Regions from separate parts of the Alishewanella sp. HH-ZS genome, predicted to be linked through region 3. Evidence: predicted binding sites of a transcription regulator. Region 3 holds the regulator's gene; each other region holds the start of a gene.
The links. Region 3 encodes LexA, which represses DNA repair genes until DNA is damaged. Its sites were predicted from a motif close to TACTGTATNNNNATACAGTA; they were not measured.
Positions count from the first base shown of each region.

Region 1: a site for LexA is predicted at 1,210-1,229, ahead of A9165_RS09750 (SulA-like leucine-rich domain-containing protein). Genes of this name have one in related genera too.
Region 2: a site for LexA is predicted at 838-857, ahead of dinB (DNA polymerase IV). Genes of this name have one in related genera too.

Region 1 is NZ_LZEJ01000021.1:1,747-4,020, reverse strand. It holds gene A9165_RS09760 (VC2046/SO_2500 family protein) at 1-57, shown strand, start outside; gene A9165_RS09755 (YchJ family protein) at 160-546, opposite strand; gene A9165_RS09750 (SulA-like leucine-rich domain-containing protein) at 768-1,184, opposite strand; gene A9165_RS09745 (phosphodiesterase) at 1,346-2,274, shown strand, end outside.
Region 2 is NZ_LZEJ01000009.1:50,751-53,024, forward strand. It holds gene glyA (serine hydroxymethyltransferase) at 1-638, opposite strand, end outside; gene dinB (DNA polymerase IV) at 870-2,000, shown strand; gene A9165_RS05095 (cold-shock protein) at 2,107-2,274, opposite strand, start outside.
Region 3 is NZ_LZEJ01000005.1:37,294-39,567, forward strand. It holds gene coxB (cytochrome c oxidase subunit II) at 1-333, opposite strand, end outside; gene lexA (transcriptional repressor LexA) at 752-1,375, opposite strand; gene plsB (glycerol-3-phosphate 1-O-acyltransferase PlsB) at 1,512-2,274, shown strand, end outside.

The DNA.
Region 1 (2,274 bases), on a different contig from region 3:
AGTGATGAAACTGCACTTTACGAGATCCTGGAACAGTTATCAGCGACGCAGGTTTGATGAGCTGTAGCGACCCGTGCTGATAACCACAAAATCACCCGATAAAGCACAGCATGCTCGATCCTGCCCTTTCTCTAGTGCATCCTTTATCCTACTGCCGTTCTATCGCAATTGACCACTAGGCAAATGAGTTTGGCAGCGCTTAAATTTTTTACCGCTACCACAGGGGCAGGGATCATTAGCGCCCAATTTAATCGCCGGCAACGCAGTAAGCTTACCGCTGGTATAATACCAACGATCCTGAAAGATAAAGTCCGAGACTTCCGCGATAAACTCCAGCTTGTTGTGCTGAATAAAGCTGGCAATAAAACTAACCTGTCCCTGCTTCGGCTCGGATATGGTGTGTTTCACTTCTAGTTTGCAAAAATGTACCGCTTTGGCAAAAGCTTCCAGCGCGGCAGCAGATTCGCTGGCCCGTTGCTCTGCGGCAAGGGTGGCAAGCAGATACTGACTGTCGGCAACACAAAAGGCACTATACCGAGAACGCATCAGGCGTTCACAACTATCAGGTTGAGCCTGCCCACTTAAATAGGGTTGGCAGCATTCTGCAAAAGCCTTACCTGAACAGCAATAGCATAACATCTTATCTCTCCGGGCCGACCTGTTCCGCACGCGTTACCGTACTCTTCATGTCATTGGTTGCGAGGGTATTACGCTATTAGTTTAACGACTTTGCTGCAATGCTGATAGCCCAGGGGCAGCGGCTGTTATTAGTGAGCCGCCGTCGTATCTGTAGGCAGTATATGCAAGCTACATTGTTGCTGTATGGCAAAAGTCTGCAGTAGCTGCTGTTGCTGAGACGGTAATTTCTGGCAACAGATCACCGCCTGGCAATCCGGGTTCTGTAATGTCGCTTGGATCAGCTGTGACAAGTCGGCTGTTGCTTGAGTATGAACCACGAGAATATGCTGTAATGGCAACTGACAAGCTTGCCAGAATGCTTTTGCCGGTTTAAAACCAGGGGCGATTAGAACAATCCAGCCGCTCGCTTGGCGATACTGTTGTAACAGCTTAAGTAATTGCAACTCGCTGCTGTGTTGTTGCAATTGCTGCCAGTGATTTGCTGTGCTGCTGGCAGCTTGATGCTGACTCGATTCAGTTTGGTAAGAATGGTTAGATACAAACATGGCAACCTCTATCTGTGTATTTGTACAGTGTATGCATATACAGTAGTTGCTGTTTAAATAAAAAGCAAGTGCTTTTCTGCAGGCAATTTTGCAGTCGCCTGTCATGCAACTGTCATTTTAAGGTTCTACTATTCGCCAGTTATTGCTGGCGGAGCCAAAAGATGGCGGTTTCTGAACTCTGTTGCACAGAACTGGATAAAATTTTACATAAACGGGCGTTACAGCCAGTGTTTCAACCCATTCTGAATTTGCAGGACGGTACTGTCATTGCCTATGAAGCGCTGATCCGTGGCCCCTCTGATAGCCCGTTACATTCGCCACTACAATTATTTAAAACTGCTCTGGGCTGTGGTCAGCTGGAGCAATTAGAGATGCTGTGCCGTGAGCTGAGTATAGAGAGCTTTGCTAAAGCAGAACTGAATAGCAAACTCTTTCTTAACGTCAATCCACTTATCTTACTGACGGCAGACCATCCCAGCGGTTTGACCAAACAACTGTTAAAGGCGGCACAGATTGACCCCTCGGAAGTGGTGATCGAAATTTCCGAACAGTATCAGGTGGAAGATGCCGGTTTACTGGTTAAAGCTGTGCAGCATTATCGGGAGCTGGGCTTTCAAATTGCGATTGATGATTTAGGCAGCGGCTTTTCAGGTTTGAAACTGTGGTCTGAATTACAGCCTGATATTGTGAAGATTGATCGGCATTTTATTAGCGAACTGGACAAAGACCTTACCAAACAAGCTTTCGTGCGCAATATTGTTAGTCTGGCCAAAGCGATTGGCGCAACCGTAGTGGCTGAAGGAATAGAAACCGCTGAAGAGTTAAGATGGTGTCGTGAACTGGGCGCCGATTTGGGACAGGGCTATTTGTTAGGACGGCCTCAAGCCAGTTTTGCCGATCCGCAACGTTGTCGGACGCTGTTTAGCACTGAACTTCACAGTGAAATCAGTTCTGAACAAGTCGAAGCCTTGTTGCTTGAGGTGGCCGCTGTCAGTCCACAGCAGACGGTTGCCCAGGCAGCAGCCCTATTTCAATCAGATAGTCAGTTGCAAAGTTTACCGGTAGTTGAACAGGGCCGACCTGTTGGTTT
Region 2 (2,274 bases), on a different contig from region 3:
AGACCCGCCGCCACCAAACCGGCAACGTGCGCCATATCCACCATCAGGTAGGCACCGACTTTATCCGCGATATCACGGAAGCGCTGCCAATCAACAATACCTGAGTAAGCCGAGAAGCCGGCAATAATCAGCTTCGGCTTGTGCTCTAAGGCCAGGGCTTCAGCCTGATCATAATCAATCACACCCGTTTCAGGATGCAGACCGTACTGTACCGCATGATACAGCTTACCCGAGGCGCTTACTGTGGCACCGTGCGTCAGGTGACCGCCATGGGCCAGACTCATACCCAGAATAGTATCGCCGGCATTTAACAAGGCCAGGAATACCGCGGAGTTCGCCTGTGAACCTGAGTGCGGTTGCACGTTGGCGTAGTCGGCACCAAACAATTCTTTCGCGCGGGCAATGGCTAAATCTTCCGCGATATCCACATATTCACAGCCGCCGTAGTAACGTTTGTGCGGATAACCTTCAGCATATTTATTGGTTAATTGTGAACCTTGCGCCTGCAGCACCCGGGGGCTGGCATAGTTTTCTGACGCGATCAGCTCAATGTGAGCCTCCTGCCGCTCAGTTTCCTGAACCATGGATTGCCATAATTCCGGATCAAAATCCGCAATATTCATATCACGCTTTAACATGCTTTCTCCTGAGCGCGGCTATCACGCTTAACGTTAACGACAGTTTGAAAAACTGGCGGCTATTCTACCCTGAAATAAAAATTGTTGCACCGAAAAAACAGCCATCCAGACTTCTGAAAAAGCAAATCTGCCGCCGGCGCCGTATTAGCGCGCTAAAAATGTGCAGCAAAGTTGCCAAAGCCGCGGCCATCGGCTACATTACTGGTTATTCATACAGCATACTAAGCAGTAATGACTTCGACGCGGAAAATTATTCATCTGGATATGGACTGCTTCTTCGCCGCCGTGGAGATGCGCGATAATCCGCGGCTGCGTGATATTCCGCTTGCCATCGGCAGTGACGGTAAACGGGGTGTTGTCGCCACCTGTAATTATCCGGCGCGGGCCTTTGGTGTGCGCTCCGCGATGTCCAGTCATGAGGCGTTAAAGCGTTGCCCACAGCTGACTTTTGTCCGCGGCAATATGGATAAATATCAGGCAGTCAGTAAGCAGATCCGCCAGATTTTTTTGCGCTACACGCCGTTAGTCGAACCCTTATCTCTCGATGAAGCCTATCTTGATGTCAGTGCCAGCCCACATTTTGCCGGCAGCGCGACACTGATTGCCGAAGATATCCGCCGTAGCGTGTTCGCGGAAACCGGTCTGACCGTCTCCGCCGGGGTGGCACCAAATAAATTTCTGGCAAAAATTGCCAGTGATGAAAATAAGCCGGATGGGCTTTTTGTGTTAACGCCGGCTAAGGTAGCTGACTTTGTTGCCGCTCTGCCACTACGCAAAATTCCCGGTGTCGGCCCTAAGGCAGCAGAGAAACTGGCCAGGCTGGGATTGCAATTTTGCCGCGATATCGTACCGCCGGGTGGTGAAGTGCCGCTGCCGTTACTAAGCGCCCTACTCAAAGAGTTCGGCAGTCAAACTGCCAGTTTATTAGAGCGCTGTCAGGGTATCGATCTGCGGGAGGTGCAACCGAGCCGGGAGCGCAAATCGGTTGCGGTGGAGCGCACCCTGGCCAGCGATTTACACCAGCTAACTGACGCCCAGCAGATGCTGCAACAGTTATTGCCGGATTTACAATGCCGGCTCGAGCAAAGCGGCAAGGCGCATTTACTGGCCAAAATCGGCGTGAAATTAAAGTTTAGTGATTTTCGGCTGACCACAGTCGAGACGCAAAGCCAGCATCTGGATCCGGTTTTACTAAACGAGCTGTTAGCACAGGCCTGGCAAAGACGCGCGGATCAGGGTATTCGCTTGCTGGGATTGCAATTGGGCTTTAAAACACAGTGCGAAGAGCAGTTAAGCCTGCCATTTGACGTGACGCTAACCCACCCGAATAACAGTAACAGTGCCGCCTGTCTGCCTGGCTAAACCAGCCGGTTTAAACCACAGCAGCGGTACCAATTAAAACGGCAATAAAGTCGGCTGCAATAAAAAGCCGGCGCTAGGGCCGGCTCTTTTACAAAAACGAGACTAATTAACCGGTAACAGTGACGTTTTCAGCCTGTGGGCCTTTTTGACCTTCAGTAACTTCGAAAGTTACTTTCTGGCCTTCAACCAGCGTTTTACGGCCAGTGCCGTTGATGGCGCGGAAGTGTACAAACACGTCTTTGCCGCCGTCACGGGCGATAAAACCAAAACCTTT
Region 3 (2,274 bases):
ATATTTGTAATGCCACTTCCACTGCGAGCCCGTCACTAATACGGTGACATCTGCAGCCGAGGTATCTTCCATCGCGATTAAGGTTTTGGTGGCAGGTATTGCCATACCAATCAGAATCACCACCGGAATGGCGGTCCACAGAATTTCAACCTTAGTGCTTTCGTGAAACTGAGCCGGCTGCACTCCCCGCGCTTTGCGGTGGCGAATGATGGACCAGAACATGATCCCAAACACCACTGCACCGATAACGCAACAAATCCAGAAAATTGTCATATGCAGTTGATAAACCTGCTGACTAATTTCCGTAACGCCCCGGGTCATATTTAAAGGCATGGATGTTGATGCATTTGCCGATGCGGCAAAAAGCAGGGTCGGCAGCGACCAAAGCAGACAACGCGCGTTTGTCACTGTACTTCTCCTCTGTCATTTGCAAAGCAAATTGCAGAAACCAAGTACACAGAACTACACGGTTTTTTTACTACCCACCCAACCGAATCTATGTGCTATACCCTTCATCCTTAAAGATTCGGGGATATAAGTTTCGCAATTTATTATTGTTATTGTTCTTGGGTTGATTTCGAGGCTAGCGCTGAAATCAGTAGCGGCACACCTGTTGTTATTTTTTCGCCGGCTACCGTCTAAGAATTATCCAGGATGAAGATTATGTAAACCCCTAAAATGCAAAAGTGCCGATAAAACCAACAGGTCATACCAGCGCTTTTAAAAATAAGCTATTGAGAAATTTTATAAATTATAACCAGCTACCGTTACGGATCACCCCAACTGCCAAGCCTTCTACGGCGAAAAATTGCTGCCGCAAGTCAACTTTTATCACCTCAAAATCCGGATTTTCCGGTAACAGCAATACCTGATGGCCATCGCGCTGAAAGCGTTTTACCGTGACTTCATCATCGACCCGCGCGACGATGACCTGACCTGGCTGCGCCTGCTGGGTTTTGTGCACGGCCAGTAAGTCGCCATCCAGAATACCGATATCCTGCATACTCATACCTTGCACCCGCAATAAGAAATCAGCATGCGGTTTAAACAGGTTGGCATCGATCTGGTAATGATCCTGGACATGCTCTGCTGCCAGGATCGGCTGACCGGCGGCGACTTTACCAATTAATGGCAAACCCAGTTGCTCCGGGGGCGCGTCCTCTTCCAGTAAACGGATCCCACGAGAGGTGCCGGGTAACATCGCGATCACACCTTTCTTGGCCAGAGCTTTTAAATGTTCTTCCGCTGCGTTAGCTGACTTAAAGCCCAGCCGCACGGCAATTTCTGCCCGCGTCGGCGGCATACCGGTTTCCTGTTGATAATCCTTAATCAGCTGCAGAATTTCTGCCTGTCGTGGAGTAAGAGGTCTGTTCATGCTGGCTACCCATACAGTATTTACTGTGAGTATATACAGTCTTTCTGGCCTTGCCAAGTTTTCAGCGCGAACAAAACTTGCTGCTATGATCAGCTATGCTATTCTTAGCGCCCATTTTTTTCAGGTCAGTAAGGTTATGTTGTCAGGCTTTAAGCTGTTTACCAAACTGTTACGATGGCCCATCCGGCTGTTGGTGAAATATAAAATTGTGCCCGATAATCCGCTGCATGCGCTTGGAGTCGAGCCCGGACGGCCCTTGCTGTATATCTGCCATACTGAGTCCGCCAGTGATTTGGCAACCTTACGCCGGGTATGTCAGCAGTTACAATTACCTGATCCGCTATCGAAGGTGCAATTAGGGTCACAGCTGTTGCCCCGCACTCTGTTTCTGGAGCAACCACACCGGCTGATCGGCGGGCGCGGCAAAACCCGTGCCCTGCAACAAGGCCAGCAACTGTTAGCCGCCCATCTGGCACAGCCTGAGCTAAGAGCGCAGTTAATGCCGGCTGCCATTTTATGGGGCCGGGCACCGGGTAAAGAGAACAGCATTAAATGGCTGATTGGCGAAGCACACTCACCAAACTGGCTGGCAAAATTACTTATTGTGCTAATTTCCGGACGCCATACGCTGGTGCGACTGAGTAAACCCGTGGATCTGCAACAAATGGCGGCCCAGTTTGGTTCCGCACCGGAAACGGCGCGCAAACTGTTACGGATGTCGCGGATCCACTTTTACCGGCAACGGCTGGCGGCAACCGGGCCCAAACTGATGCAACGTAATCAGTTATTTAATGCGTTATTGGCTTCACCGGCGCTGAAAAAGGCCATTGCCGACGAGGCCGAAACTAAACGCATCAGTTATCAGGCGGCCCAGCAGGAAGCCCGCAAGTTATTGCAGG